DNA from 2 places in the Isoptericola sp. NPDC057653 genome. Region 1 is predicted to be linked to the other one. Evidence: riboswitches for the same ligand, from Rfam matches in the RefSeq annotation. Region 1 holds a riboswitch; the other holds the start of a gene.
What was found. Region 1 has a riboswitch for S-adenosylmethionine ahead of ACFU9A_RS13700 (ABC transporter substrate-binding protein). Riboswitches for the same ligand answer to the same signal wherever they lie in the genome.
Positions count from the first base shown of each region.

Region 1 (7,206 bases):
GACGTTCGCCACCCTCGACCAGCTCTCCGGCGGCCGCCTGTCGGTGCACTTCATCACCGGCGGCAACGACCACGAGCAGGGGCGCGAGGGCGACCGCCTCACCAAGGACGAGCGGTACGCCCGCACGCACGAGTACATCCGGATCGTCAAGCAGGCGTGGACGAGCCCGGAGGCCTTCGACCACCACGGCGACCACTACGAGTTCGAGGACTTCGTGCTGGACACCAAGCCCTTCGAGGGCCACGTGCCCACGATCTCCTTCGGCGGGTCGTCCGACGCCGCGTTCCGCGTGGGCGCCGCCGAGGCGGACATCTACGCCGTCTGGGGCGAGCCGCTGGCCCGCACCCAGGAGCAGATCGACCGCGTGCACGCCGAGGCCGCCGCCGCGGGCAGGACGACGCCGCCGCGGATCCATGCCGCGTTCCGCCCGATCATCGCGCCCACCGAGGAGCTCGCCTGGGAGAAGGCGCACCGGGTGCTCGACCGGATCGAGGGACGCAAGGCGGCCCTGGGGGGCCAGCTGTCGCGCCGGCACCCGATCGACGGGCCCGAGAACGCCGGCTCGCAGCGGCTGCTCGAGATCGCCGCGGCCGGCGAGCGCTACGACACCGCGCTGTGGACCGCCACGGCGAAGGCCACGGGCGGCGCGGGCAACTCGAACGCGCTCGTCGGCACGCCGGAGCAGGTCGCCGAGGCGCTGCTCGCCTACTACGACCTGGGCGTGCGGGTCGTCTCCGCCCGCGGCTACGACCTGCTCGACGACGCGATCGACTTCGGCCGGTACGTCATCCCCCTCGTGCGCGAGGGCGTGGCGGCGCGCGACCGTGCCGCCGAGTCCGCCGAGGCCGCGGCGGGCGGCGCCGCGCGCGCCGAGGAGCGGGTGGCCTGATGCGCTTCCAGCTGCTCGACATCGTGTTCAACCCGCCGCACCCGGTCACGGGCGAGGCGGTCGCGCCGGCCGACCGGCTCGAGCGCGTCGTCGAGCACGCCGTGCTGGCCGAGGAGCTGGGGTTCGACTCGTTCGCGGTGGGGGAGCGGCATGCCGGCGACGTGCTGTCGTCGGCCCCCACCGTGATCCTCGGGGCGGTCGCGGCCCGCACCCACCGGATCCTGCTCTCGACCGGCGTCACCGTGCTGTCGCTGCTGGACCCGATCCGGGTGGCCGAGGACCTGGCCACCGTGGACCAGCTCTCCCGCGGGCGGCTGGAGATCGTCATCGGCAAGGGCAACGAGGAGCTGCAGTACCCGCTGCTCGGCCTGGACATCGCCCGGCAGTACGAGTACCTCGAGGAGAACTACGAGCTGCTGCGGCTGCTGCTGTCGGAGGAGGACGTGACGTGGTCCGGCCGGCACCGGCACGCGCTGGAGCACGCCACCACGCTCCCGCGACCCTTCGCGGGCCCGTTCCGCGTCTGGCACGGCTCGGCGACGAGCGAGTTCGCCGTCGACCTGGCCGCCCGCTGGGGCGACCCGATCGTCAGCGCCAACGCGCTGCAGCCGCGGGAGAGCTACGGGGTGCTCATCGACCGGTACCGGGAGCGGTACGCGGCCGCCGGGCACGACCCGGCGCAGGGGTTCGTCGGAGCAGGGTCGGGCGGGCTGTTCCTCGCCGACACCACCGAGCAGGCGATCGAGCAGTACCGGCCGCTGTACGAGGGCCAGGTCGCGCGGCTGCGGGCGCGGGGCTACGACCCCGCCACCCACGTGGGCAAGGCCCTCGCGTTCGAGACGATCGAGGACGCCGTCGAGCGCGGGCCCGCGCTGGTCGGCTCGCCGGAGCGGGTGGCGGAGAAGATCCTCGACTACCACGGGACCTTCGGGCACGTGCTGCAGTCGGTGTCCGTGAACCACCTGCTCGAGCCGTCCCACCAGGAGGAGGTGCTGCGCCGGTTCGCCGCCGAGGTGGCTCCGGTGGTGCGCGCCGAGGTCGCGACGGACCTGTGGGGACCGGCGGACGCGCGCCGCGCGGCGGGCTTCACCGCGACCGAGCACGCCGCCGTCCCGGCCCCCGCCTGAGGTGCGCGCGTGAGGCCGACGGCGTTGTCCGGCATGCGGTCACGGTGTCGACCGGATCGTGAACGGCGAGGAGGATGTCCCAGGAACCGCCCGCGCGCCCCCGAGGGAGAACCGTGACCGACAGGCCGATCACCCAGCTCGTCGTCCTCGGCGTGCTCGTCGTCGTGACCGTCGTCCTCGGCGCGGTCTGGCGCTCGCGGCAGGGCCGCGTGCGCCCGGCGCCGGCCCGCCGGGACCTCGCCGTGGACTGGGCGGCCCGTGGCGTCCGCCTGGGGGAGCGGGTGACCTTCGTCCAGCTCTCGGCCGAGGTGTGCGCCCCCTGCCGCGCGACGGCCCGAGTGCTCCGCGGCCTCGCCGAGCGCGAGGACGGCGTCGTGCACCACGAGCTCGACGTCGAGGAGCACCTCGACCTCGTGCGCGAGCTGGGCGTGCTCAAGACGCCGACCGTGCTGGTGCTCGACGCGGCCGGGGCCCAGGCTGCCCGCAGCAGCGGCGGCATGTCGCCCGCCCAGGCGCGCCACGCGCTGGAGGCCGCGCTGCCGGTGCCCGCCGGCGCCGCGTGACCGTGCACCCACCCTCGACCGGACCCCGGAGGCGACGATGACCCGCGAGACCACCACCACGCAGGCACCGGCCGGCATCGACCCGCGCGGTCCACGCGTGGGCGCGGGCATCACCGCGCTGCTGCTCGCCGTCGTCGTCCTGCTGGGGGCGTCGCCGGCCGGCCTCGTGCTCCTCGCGGTCGTGGCCGCAGGGTTCCTGCTGGGCGCCGTCCGGGGCGCCCAGGGCACGGTGCAGGGCTGGCTCTTCCGGACGCTCGTGCGCCCGCGGCTCGCCCCGCCGGCCGAGCTGGAGGACCCGCGGCCGCCGCGGTTCGCCCAGCTCGTCGGGCTGGTCGTGACCGGCGTCGGCGTCGTCCTCGGGCTCGCGGGGGTCCTCGCCGCCGTGCCCTGGGCCGCGGGGATCGCGTTCGTGGCCGCGGGCCTCAACGCCGTCGTCGGGCTCTGCCTCGGGTGCGAGCTCTACCTGCTCGGCGCCCGCCTGCGGCCCGCCGCCCGCTGAGCCCGGCCGCTCCACGGCCCACCGCCGGCCCACCGGCGGCCCACCATCGCCCGGCCCCGCCCGTCTCCCGACGGGCGGGGCCGTCGTGCGTCCGGGCCACGTGCGCGGGCACCCCGACGTCCGTGATGTGAGACGACGCGTCCAACCCTTGACTCCCGCGGTCGCGGCGGCTTCCCTGCCGCCCAGGTGACGAGCGCCAGCACCCAGGCCCGGCTCGCTGGCCAGCAACCCTTCGACGTGACGGGGTGCTCCGGGAACGACCTGACCACGCCGCGCCCGCGGCGGGGTAAGCACGGCTCCGGTCGTCCTCGACCGTGCCCGGCGCGACGCCGGGCACGCGGACGGCCCGCCACGACCACGAGGAACCGCTCGCGATGACCACCACCCCCCGCACCCTGCGCCGCCCCGCCGTGGGGCTCGCCGCCACCGCGTCGGCCGCCGCGCTCCTGCTGAGCGCCTGCTCGACCGGCGCCGACGCCGCGTCCGGTGCCGGCGCGTCGGCGGACGCCGACCCCGTCGCCGGTGGCGACCTGACGTTCGCCATCACCGTCGACTCGCACTGCATCGACCCGCAGCAGGTGGGCAACAACGACGCGATCGCCGCCGCCCGGCAGACCGTCGCCTCCCTGACCGCGCAGGACCCGGGGTCCGGGAAGATCCTGCCGTGGCTCGCCGAGAGCTGGGAGGTGAACGACGACGCCTCCAGCTACACCTTCCACCTGCGCGACGACGCCACCTTCGCCGACGGCACCCCCATCGACGCCGAGGCCGTCAAGACCAACTTCGACGCCATCGTCGACCTGGGGGCCGTCGCGTCCCTCGGGTCGCAGTACCTGGTCGGCTACGCGGGCACCACCGTGGAGGACGAGCGCACCGTGACCGTCGACTTCGACGAGCCCAGCGCCCAGTTCCTGCAGGCCACGTCGACGTTCTCCCTCGGGCTGCTGTCGCCCGCCTCGGCAAAGCTGTCGGCGGAGGACCGGTGCGCCGGCAAGTACGTGGGGTCCGGGCCGTTCGCGGTGAAGTCGTACACCCAGGACCAGGAGATCGTCCTGGAGAAGGTCAAGGGCTACGCCTGGGGCTCGGAGGCGAACGCGCACACCGGCGAGGCCTACCTGGACACCGTGACCTTCAAGGTCATCCCCGAGGCCGGCGTGCGCACCGGCTCCCTGCAGTCCGGGCAGGTCGACGCCACCGCCGCGCTCAACGCCGTCGACCTGCCGCAGTTCGACGGCCACGGGTTCTGGCTGCAGTACCGCGCCAACCCGGGCGTCGTGTTCAACCTGTTCCCGAACGAGTCCAGCCCGCTGGCCGCGGACGAGGCGGTGCGGACGGCGATCGTCAAGGGGATCGACCGGCAGCAGATCGTGGACACCGTCCTGACGCCGCAGGACCAGCCGGCCACGGGCGTCCTCTCCCACTCGACGCCGCTGTTCGAGGGCGCCGACGACCTGCTCGCCTACGACCCCGACGGCGCGAAGAAGATCCTCGACGACGCGGGCTGGGTCACCGGCGCCGACGGCATCCGGGAGAAGGACGGGACGAAGCTCTCGACGACGGTGACGTTCTGGCAGGTGCCCGAGCCGCTCGAGCTCGTGCAGCAGCAGCTGCGCCAGATCGGCGTGGACCTGCAGCTCAAGCACGTCACCGTCGCGGAGTCGGAGGCCGCCAAGGAGTCGGGCGACTTCGACTTCGACTACTACAACCTCACGCGGTCCGACGCCGACGTGCTGCGCACGATCTTCTCGGCGAACGCGCGCAACATCAACCAGCGCGATCCCGAAGAGGTCGACACGCTCCTCGACGACTCCGCCGCCGCCACCGACCCCGAGGAGCGGAAGAAGCTCGTCGCCGAGGCGTCCCGGCTCCTGATCGAGCGTGGGCACGCCATCCCCGTCTACGAGCTGTCGACCACGATCGCCGCCGCCGACCGCGTGCAGGGGCTCACGTTCGAGGCGTCCTCGCGGCTGGACTTCTACGACGCGTGGGTGACCGACGGGGCGGAGGGGTGAGATGACGCGCTACCTGCTGCAACGCGCCGGGCAGGGGGTCTTCGTCCTCTGGGCCGCCTTCACGGTCGCGTTCTTCGTCCTCTACCTGCTGCCGAGCGACCCGGCCGCGCTCGTGGCGTCCGGGGGCGGCGAGGTGAGCCAGGTCGACCCGGCCCAGCTCGCCGCCCTGCGCGCCGAGTACGGCCTCGACCGCCCGATCCTCGTGCAGTACGGCGACGCCCTCCTGGGCGCGCTCACCGGCGACTTCGGCAGCTCCTACGTGAGCGGCGCGTCCGCCACGTCGCTCGTCGCGCAGGCCCTGCCCGAGACCCTCAAGCTCACCGGGGCGGCCCTGCTGCTCGCCGTCGTCGGCGGGACGGCGGTGGCCGTGGCCAGCGTCTTCCCCCGGGCGCGCCCCCTGCGGCAGGCGCTGTCCGCCCTGCCGCCCCTCGGCGTCGCCCTGCCCACGTTCTTCGTGGGCCTGGTGCTGCTGCAGTGGTTCTCGTTCCGGGTGCCGATCTTCCCGGCGATCGGCAACGAGGGCGCGATCAGCCTCGTGCTGCCCACGGTCACCCTGGCCGTCCCGGCCGGGGCGCAGCTCGCGCAGGTCCTGTCCCGCTCCCTGCGCGGCACGCTCGGCGAGCCCTACGTCGAGACGGCGTGGGCGAAGGGCGCCGGCCGCGCCCGCGTGCACCTCGCGCACGCCCTGCGCAACGCCGCCATCCCGGCGTTCACCGTGCTCGGCGTGATGGTCGGCGGGCTGCTCGGGGGTGCCGTCGTCACCGAGACCGTGTTCTCCCGGGCCGGGCTCGGCCGGCTCACCGTGCAGTCGGTCAACCAGCAGGACGTGCCGGTGGTGCTGGCGATCGTCGTGCTCGCGGCGCTCGTCTTCGTCGTCGTCACCCTCGCGGTCGACCTCGCCTACCCGCTGCTCGACCCGCGGATCCAGCTGCGCGGCCCGCGGCGGGACCGGGCCCGGCGACCCGATCCCCAGCGGACCGGCCCCCAGCGGACCGGCCCCCAGCAGACCGACACCCCGCGCACCGGGGCGGTGACCGCATGACCCTGCAGACCCTCTCGCGCCCCGCGGCCGCCCCCGACGCGGCGCCCGCGCCCGCCGCCGAGCGCGGCGGGAGCCCCCGGCGCGCGGCGCGCGCCACCCGCCACCTGCTGCGCCGGCCCGGGCTCGTGCTCGCCGTGGCCGTGCTGCTGCTCGTCGCCGCCTGGGCCGTGGTGCCACAGGCGTTCACCGCCCAGGACCCGCTGGGCGGCGTCCCCGCCGACCGGCTCCAGGCGCCCTCGGGCGCGCACTGGTTCGGCACCGACCACCTGGGCCGCGACGTGTACGCGCGGGTGGTGCACGGCGCGTCCCTCACGCTGCGCACGACCGCGCTCGCGGTCGTCGTCGGCCTTGTGGTCGGGTCGCTGCTCGGCCTGCTCGCGGGCTTCCTGCGGGGCTGGGTGGACGACGTGATCGGACGCCTGGTCGACGTGCTGCTGGCGATCCCGAGCATCCTGCTGTCGCTCGCGATCATCACGGCGCTGGGCTTCGGGCCGGTCAAGGTGGCGATCGCCGTGGGCATCGGCTCGGTGGCGACGTTCGCGCGGGTCATGCGTGCCGAGGTGCTGCGCGTGTCGACCTCGACGTACGTCGAGGCGGCGCGGGCGTCGGGCCTGCGCTGGCCGGCCGTGCTCGGCCGGCACGTGCTGCCCAACTCCTCGGGGCCCGTGCTCGCGCTGGTCGCCCTCGACCTCGGCACGGCCGTGCTGGCGGTCTCGGCCCTCAGCTTCCTCGGGTACGGCACGCCTCCGCCCGCACCCGAGTGGGGCGCGCTCGTGTCCGGCGGGCGCGACTACCTCGCCACCGCCTGGTGGCTCACCACCCTGCCCGGCCTCGTCATCGTGGCCGTCGTGCTCGCCGCCAACCGGGTGTCGCGGGCGCTGGAGAAGACGGGAGAGGACCAGTGACCGACATCCATCAGGAGCCCGCCCCGCCGGGCCCGGACACCCCGGTGCTGGAGATCAGCGGCCTCGAGGTCGCCTACCGCACCGCCGAGGGCGGCAGCCGGCCCGCCGTGCGGGGCGTCGACCTTCGCGTCGCGGCCGGCGAGGTCGTGGCGCTCGTCGGCGAGTCCGG
Region 1 is NZ_JBHVHP010000002.1:534,722-541,927, reverse strand. It holds gene ACFU9A_RS13720 (LLM class flavin-dependent oxidoreductase) at 1-889, shown strand, start outside; gene ACFU9A_RS13715 (LLM class flavin-dependent oxidoreductase) at 889-2,016, shown strand; gene ACFU9A_RS13710 (thioredoxin family protein) at 2,130-2,579, shown strand; gene ACFU9A_RS13705 (DUF4395 domain-containing protein) at 2,617-3,078, shown strand; SAM riboswitch class IV at 3,264-3,377, shown strand; gene ACFU9A_RS13700 (ABC transporter substrate-binding protein) at 3,453-5,090, shown strand; gene ACFU9A_RS13695 (ABC transporter permease) at 5,092-6,132, shown strand; gene ACFU9A_RS13690 (ABC transporter permease) at 6,129-7,037, shown strand; gene ACFU9A_RS13685 (dipeptide ABC transporter ATP-binding protein) at 7,034-7,206, shown strand, end outside.

Region 2 (7,206 bases), on a different contig from region 1:
TGCACGGTCGGGTTGCCGTACCGGGAGTACACGAACCGCGACAGGTCGCCGCGGAACGACGCCTCGGCGTCGGCCGCCGTGTCGTAGGTGTAGCCCTGCGTGAGGAACAGCGCCTCGGACGTCTCCTGGTACTCCGAGCGCCGGTGACCCCCGCGGACGGCGAGCGTCGCCGGGCGGGCGGTGGCGGGCAGGGGCCCGCGGCCCGAGCCGCCGTGGACGACGTCGTCGGCTGCCGGGCCGGTGGGGATGTCCCGGTTCCCGGCGCTCACGCGCGGGCCTCCGCCGCGTCGTCGGTGTCGTCGGCGTAGGTGCCCCAGGGCAGCCCGCGCACCTTCCAGCCCTCGCGGTCGCGGACGCCGTCGAAGCCGGGCCCGCCCTCGAAGCCCTCGAGGATGTTGTACGCCGGCCCGAGCCCGGCGGACGTCGCGAGGCGTGCGGCGCCGATCGAGCGCTGGCCGGAGCGGCACAGGAAGACGACCGGGGCGTCGGCGGTCACGCCGGCGCCGGCCAGGTCGGCGAGGAAGCCGGCGTTGGGGCGCCCGCCCGCCTGGACCCACTCGACGAAGACGGGGCGCTTGCCCGCGGCGGACGTGTCGGGCACGCCGATCGCGCGCCACTCGCCCTCGGTGCGCACGTCGACGAGGACGGCGGCGGGGTCGGTGGCGAGCAGGTCCCACGCCTGCTGCGGTGTGAGGTCGCCGGCGTAGCCGTCGGCGGGGCGGGGGTCGATCTGGGGCGTCATCGCGTTCCTCCCATCGGTCGTGGCGGTAGCACCCTCGTCCGGACCGTCCGCCGCCACGAGGACGACGACCGGCCCGCGGGTTGCTGCGGCGTCGACGTGCCACGTCACTCGGCCGCTCGGGATGGTCGTGGCGATCGTACGACAGCCGTCCGCGTGGTGGTCGTGCGTCTCGCGAAGCGAACGGCCGTGCGCCGGAGGGCGGGCGCCCGCACGGGGTGCCCGCCCTCCCGGGGGGTGCGGCCGACGGGCCGCGGTCGTCAGCCGCCGTAGCGGAGCTCGACGCGCCGGTTCTGCGCGCGGGCGTCGGCCACGGCCTGGGCGTCGCCGGTCTCGGGCGCCTCGAGCCGGGACTCGCCGTACCCGTGGACCTCGAGCCTCAGGTCGCCGCGCGCGGCCCTGACCGCGCCGGCCACGGCCTTCGCCCGCCGCTCCGACAGCTTCTGGTTGAACGCGTCAGAGTCGACGGAGTCGGTGTGGCCGTCGACCGAGACGGTGGCGCCCTCGGGCACGTCCTGGACGAGGTCCGCGACCTTCGCCCTCGCCGCCTTCGACAGCGCGGACTCGCTGGGGTCGAACAGGATGTCCGACGACAGCGTCACGACGGTCTCGGCGCCGTCCGTCGTCGTGTCGTCGACGGAGAGGACGGAGCCCTCGGTCACGTACTCGGTGACCGACCGGACCATGTTCTCCTGCGACGGGTCGCCGAGGTCGAGCGCGCCGATGGCGGGCCAGGCGTAGCCGCCCGCCGGGTCGTCGTCGGCGGCGACGGCGGCCGGTGCGGCGGCGCCCAGGCCCGTCAGGACGGCCGCGGCCGCGGCGAGCGCGCGCCAGGGGTGTCGGGTGCGCAGGTGGGGTCGCATCGGCTCAGTCCTCGAAGGTCAGCGGGACGTCCTCGAACACCGGCATCGAGTCGGCGAGCTTGACGTCGACGGCGGTGATGTCGTCCTCGGGCGCCGCGAAGAACGCCTGGTAGCCGACGGACCGGCCGGGCAGAGCCGTCGTGAAGACGGGGTCGGACCGGTACCACCGGCCGCCCCCGTCGGCCTCGAGCACGCTGTACTCCTTGAGGTTCTCGCGGTCGATGAGGGTGAGGGCGGGGGCCTCCCCGGTGGCGTCGTAGAACGACGCGGGCTGGCCGCCGTCGTCGAACTCAGGGGTCATGACGAGCCGCAGCTCCGTCGTGCGCCCGGAGACCACGACGGACTCGACGCCGATGCGGACCTTCTTGTCCTCGGTCCCCGGGACGGTGAAGGTGGCGTCCGCGATCACGTCGTCCGGGTCGGGGAAGTCGACGCCGGGTCGGCCCGAGCCCCCGCCCGATCCCTCGCCCGATCCCGTGGTCGAGTCGTTCGAGGCCGGGTCCGCGTCGTCCTCCCCGTCCGCGGCGGGCGACGTCGTCGCGTCCGTGACCTGGGCGGTGGCGCCGGCGTCGTCGAACCCGGCGGCGTCGCCCGGGGAGCAGGCGGCGAGGGCGAGCAGGCTCACGACGGCCAGGGGGGCCAGTCGCAGGGGGGAGATTCGCATGATCTGTCCTGTCGGTGAGGTCGTTCGGGACGTGCCTGTCAGGGAGTGCCGGCCGCCGGGCCGGATACATGCCGCGGCGTGCGCGGGGCGGGAGCCGCTCAGTCGTCGTCCTCGCCGAAGTGCGCGACGTGGGCGTGCTGGTGGTGGGCGACGTACAGCCGCAGCTCGACGTCGCGGCCGTCGGCCATCGTGCCGAGGACGCGGTCGATGCGGTCGGACTCGCGGTCGGCGGCGTCGACGACGACGACGCCGGCATGCTCCTTCGTGTCGGCGCCCGACCAGGTGTCGCGCTCGGCGAGCGCACGCTCCGCGCCGGCGACGCCCGCGGCGAGGTCGGTGCCGGTGAGCTTCTCCACCTGCGTGCGGTCGAGGGTGATGACGGTCTTGTAGCCGTCGGAGTAGCGCACCGTGTACGCCGACGCGTCCTTCGCCGACGCCTTCACCGACGCCTTCGCCGACGCCTTCGCCGACGCCTTCGCCGACGCCTTCGCCGACGCCTTCGCCGACGCCTTCGGCTCGGCCTTCGAACCCGTCCTGACCTGCGCCTGCGCGCCTGTTGCCGGGGCCCCCGCGTCGTCGAACCCGGCGTCCGGGCCCGGGGCCGCGCAGGCACCCAGGGCGAGCAGGCCGGCGAGGGCGATCGGCGTGAGTCGGCGGGGAAGGTGTCGCATGGTGTCTCCTGTCGATGGGGTCAGCGGGATCGCTGCTGACACCCGTGAGTCGGAGGCGACGGACGAAAGGTTGCACGCGGACCCGGATCGGTTCCTGCCGGCCTCGCCGTCGGGGCCCCGGAGGGTCACGACCCGGCGGCGACCTCGAGGCGGTGGACGGCGGTGATCGGCGTCCCGTCGGGGGCGCGGGCGTCCAGCACGACCTCCGCGGAGCCGGCCCGGTTGGCGGTGAGCTCCACGGTCTCCTCGTCCGTCGCGTAGGCGCCGTTGGGGAGCGTCCAGACCCAGTGCGCGGCGCCGTCGACGTCCGCCGTGAGCGTCACCGGCGTCCCGACGGTCGCCGTCGCCGGACCGGAGATCGACACGCTGGCCCCGCCCGAGGCCGACGACGGGTGGTCGTCCAGCCAGAGCGTGCCGCCGACGCCGGCGCCGAGACCGAGCGCGGCACCCGCCACGGCGGCGACGACGGCGCGCGCGGGGCGGCGGCGCCCACGTCCCGCGGGCGTGCCCGTGCCCGTGCCGTGCGCCGGGTCGAGGGCGCGCTCGACGTCGGCCAGCCAGGCGGCCGCGTCGGGGTGCCGCCTGGCGGGGGAGCCGGCGAGGCTGCGGCCCAGCGCGGTCGTGAGGGCGCGGGGCGGCGAGGCGCCCTCGGTGAGCCAGGTGACCAGGGCGGACATCGCCCACAGGTCGGCGCGCGTGTCGACGGTGCCGGGGCCGTCCTGCTCGGGTGGCCGGAAGCCCTCCGTCCCGCCCGCGACGGTCAGCCCGGAGCTGAGCGCCAGGTCCTTGCACATGCCGAGGTCGGCCACGACGAGCCGCTCGTCGGCCCGCACGACGGACGAGGCGGCGCCGTCGCCGGCGCCGTCCGGGCTGGTGCGCAGCAGCACGTTGCCGGGGCTGAGGTCGCGGTGCACGAGCTGCGCGGCGTGCACGGCCTCGACCGCCGCGGCGAGCCCGCGGGCGACGGCGAGCACGTCGGCCGGCGTCGCGGTCCACCCGTCGGCGCGCAGCGCGCCGACGCGCTGCGCCAGCGTGCCGCGGTCCGCGTGCTCCAGCACCAGGTACGGCTGCTGGCGGTCGCTCTCGCCGATGTCGTGCACGGCCACCACGTGCGGGCTCGCCACCCGGCGCAGCGCGCGGCCCTCGGCGATGAACCGCTCGCGGATCTCCGGGTTCAGGCTGTGGTTCTCCGCGAGGACCTTGACCACGACGACGTCGTCGAGCCGTTCGTCGACGGCGCGGTGCACGGTGGCGAACGACCCTGCGCCGATCACCTCGCCCACCCGGTACCGGCCGAGGAGCCGCTCGTTCGCGCCGGTCCCGGCCATCAGGGCACGCCCCCGAGCGCCGCCGCCACGAGGGCGCGGCCCCGGGAGATCTGGGACTTCACCGTGCCGACGCTGCGCCCGAGGCGCTCGGCGACGTCGGCGTACGGCAGGCCCTCGATGTCCCGCAGCGTGACGGGCTCGCGGTAGAGCTCGGGCAGCGCGGCGAGCGCGTCGCGCACCGTGGCGCGGGTCGCGAGCAGGGAGCTCATCCGCTCGGACGGGCCGACGTCGTCGTCGGGCAGCGTCGTGGTGGCCCGCTGCCGGCGCAGGTGGTCCACCACCCGGTGGCGGACGATGCCGTGCACCCACGTCGTGACCCGCGACCCGCCCGCGAACGACCGGACCGACGTGGCCACGGAGATGAGCACGTCCTGGCCGACGTCGTCGACGGCCGCCTCGTCGAGCAGCGAGCTGCGCACGAACCGCTGCACGACGCCGGACTCGTCCAGCTGCTCCACCAGCAGCTCCGTGGCGAGCGCGGAGCCGCCGGCGGCGCGGTGCGCGAGCAGGTCGAGCACGTCGGCCGCCTCGTCGCCGGCCGCGGCGCGGGCCGCGTGCCGGGCGCCCTGGGCGTCGCCGGCGTCGAGCGCGTGGGCCACCTCTCCGACGAGGTCCCCCGGGGGCGCGCCTGGGGGCGGGGTGGTCCGGCTGGGCATGCCGTCAGCCTCTCACGCGACCGCATCGTGAGAACTCCGGGGGCCCCGCTTGACGGGGTCGTGGTGCCCCCGCACGATGGTCCGCAGGTCATGAGTGCCAGCGCGAAGCCCCGGCTCGCTGGCCGGCAACCCTCCTCTCGCGGCGGGGTGCCCCGGGTGACGACCTGGCCCCCGCGCCGTCCGGCGCGCGGGCAAGCGCGGGGAGCCACCTCCCCGGCACGACCGAGGAGGACCACGCATGACCACTCTCGCCACCGCGCCCGCCGTCCTGCCGGACGCCGCGCCCACCGCCCCGCCCGTGCACGACGTCGCGCCCGTCCTGCCCGTCGTCGGCGCGGACACGCTCGTCCCGCTCGTGGACGGCCGCCGGGTGCCGTACGCCAACCTCGACGTCGCGGCGTCGGCCCCCGCGCTGCAGGCCGTCGCCGACCGCGTCGCGCGCGTCCTGCCGCTGTACGCCAGCGTGCACCGCGGCGCCGGCTACCTGTCGCAGGTCTCGACGGCGCTCTACGAGACCGCCCGCCGCACGATCGGCGCGTTCGTCGGCGCCCGCGAGGACGACCTGACGATCGTCACCCGCAACACCACCGACTCGCTCAACCTGCTCGCGGGCTGCGTGCCCGCCGACCCGGTGACGGGCGAGCCGGGTCGCGTCCTCGTGCTCGACATCGAGCACCACGCCAACCTGCTGCCCTGGCAGCGCGTCACCGACGCCACGGTCGTGACCGGCGGGCCGTCCGTGTCGGCCACGCTGGCGGAGATCGAGGAGGAGCTGGCCGCGGGGGTCGCCACCGGCCGCCCCTACGCCCTCCTCGCGCTCACCGGCGCCTCCAACGTGACGGGCGAGGCGCTGCCGGTGGCCGACGTGGTCGCCGCGGCCCACGGCGCGGGCGCGCGGGTCGTGCTCGACGGCGCGCAGCTCGTGCCGCACCGCCGCTTCTCCCTCGCGGGCACCGGCGTCGACTACGTCGCCTTCTCCGGGCACAAGACGTACGCCCCGTTCGGCGCGGGCGCCCTGGTCGGGCGGCGCGACTGGCTCGACGCCGGCACTCCCTACCTCGCGGGCGGCGGCGCCGTGCGCCGCGTGCGCACCACGAGCACCGACTGGCACGAGGGCCCCGCCCGGCACGAGGCCGGCTCGCCCAACGTCATCGGCGCGGTGGCGCTCGCGGCCGCGTGCGACGAGCTCGCCGCGCTGGACGCGCGCTCCGCCGTCGAGCACGAGGACGCCCTGCGCCACCGGCTCGTGGAGGGGCTGGGCGCCCTCGACCGCGTCGAGGTCGTGCACGTGTGGGACGACGCCGTCGACCCGGTGGGCGTCGTGACGTTCACCGTCACCGGCTACGACCCGGGCCTTGTCGCCGCGTACCTGTCGGCCGAGCACGGCATCGGCGTGCGCGACGGCCGGTTCTGCGCGCACCCGCTGCTCGGGCGGCTCGGCTTCGACGCCGGCGCCGTGCGCGCGTCGGTGGGCCTGGGGACCGCGGGCGAGGAGGTCGAGCGGCTCGTCGCCGCCGTCGGCGCGCTCGTCACCGCGGGGCCGCAGGCGCAGTACGACGTGGTGGACGGCCTGTGGGTCGTGGTCGACGACCCGCGCCCCGTGCCCGACGGCTCCGGCCTCGAGGGGCTGCTCGCCACCGCCGCGCTCGGCGCGGACGAGGCCTTCGGCTGCCTGCCCGACGACCTCTGACGGTCCGGGGCGCGCCGAGGGCCCGGGAACGACGACGGGGTGCCACCGTGCTGGTGGCACCCCGTCGTCCGCAGTCGGTCAGCCCTTGAACGCGTCCTTCGCGTCGTCCCCCGCCTGCTTGAGGTTCGCGCTGGCCTGCTGGGCCTTGCCCTCGGCCTCTTTCTTCTCGTCGTCGGTGAGCTTGCCCGCTGCTTCCTTGACCTTGCCCTCGGCCTCCTCGGCGAGGTGCTTGGCCTTGTCACCCAGTCCCATCGGGGCTCCTTCCGTCGGACGAACAACCTCAGGAACCGAACGTAGGCGGCCGTCCGCACGCTCGCACCCGGGCGTCTCAGCCCGTGGGCCGCGGCGTCAGGCGGCGACCGCGAACGCCACGCAGAGCGCGGCGACGGTGAGGTCGAGCCCGATGCACCACACGGCGAGGGAGCGGTGCACGACGACGTCGCGGCGGTAGTGCACCAGGTCCCACGCGACGTGCGCGGCGAGGGCCACGGCCGCGACGACGAGCCCGACGCGCGGCGGCATCGCCACCGCGGCGATCGCGACCCCGTAGTACGCGGCCATCGCGACGGCCTGCGCGAGGGTGGTCGGGCGGCGG
Region 2 is NZ_JBHVHP010000001.1:1,085,303-1,092,508, forward strand. It holds gene ACFU9A_RS04925 (O-succinylhomoserine sulfhydrylase) at 1-191, opposite strand, end outside; gene ACFU9A_RS04930 (rhodanese-like domain-containing protein) at 266-742, opposite strand; gene ACFU9A_RS04935 (OmpA family protein) at 1,000-1,602, opposite strand; gene ACFU9A_RS04940 (hypothetical protein) at 1,607-2,266, opposite strand; gene ACFU9A_RS04945 (hypothetical protein) at 2,365-2,937, opposite strand; gene ACFU9A_RS04950 (protein kinase) at 3,063-4,265, opposite strand; gene ACFU9A_RS04955 (RNA polymerase sigma factor) at 4,265-4,921, opposite strand; SAM riboswitch class IV at 5,008-5,125, shown strand; gene ACFU9A_RS04960 (aminotransferase class V-fold PLP-dependent enzyme) at 5,160-6,611, shown strand; gene ACFU9A_RS04965 (CsbD family protein) at 6,690-6,863, opposite strand; gene ACFU9A_RS04970 (hypothetical protein) at 6,960-7,206, opposite strand, start outside.
Region 2: another riboswitch for S-adenosylmethionine. It lies ahead of ACFU9A_RS04960 (aminotransferase class V-fold PLP-dependent enzyme); the one in region 1 lies ahead of ACFU9A_RS13700 (ABC transporter substrate-binding protein).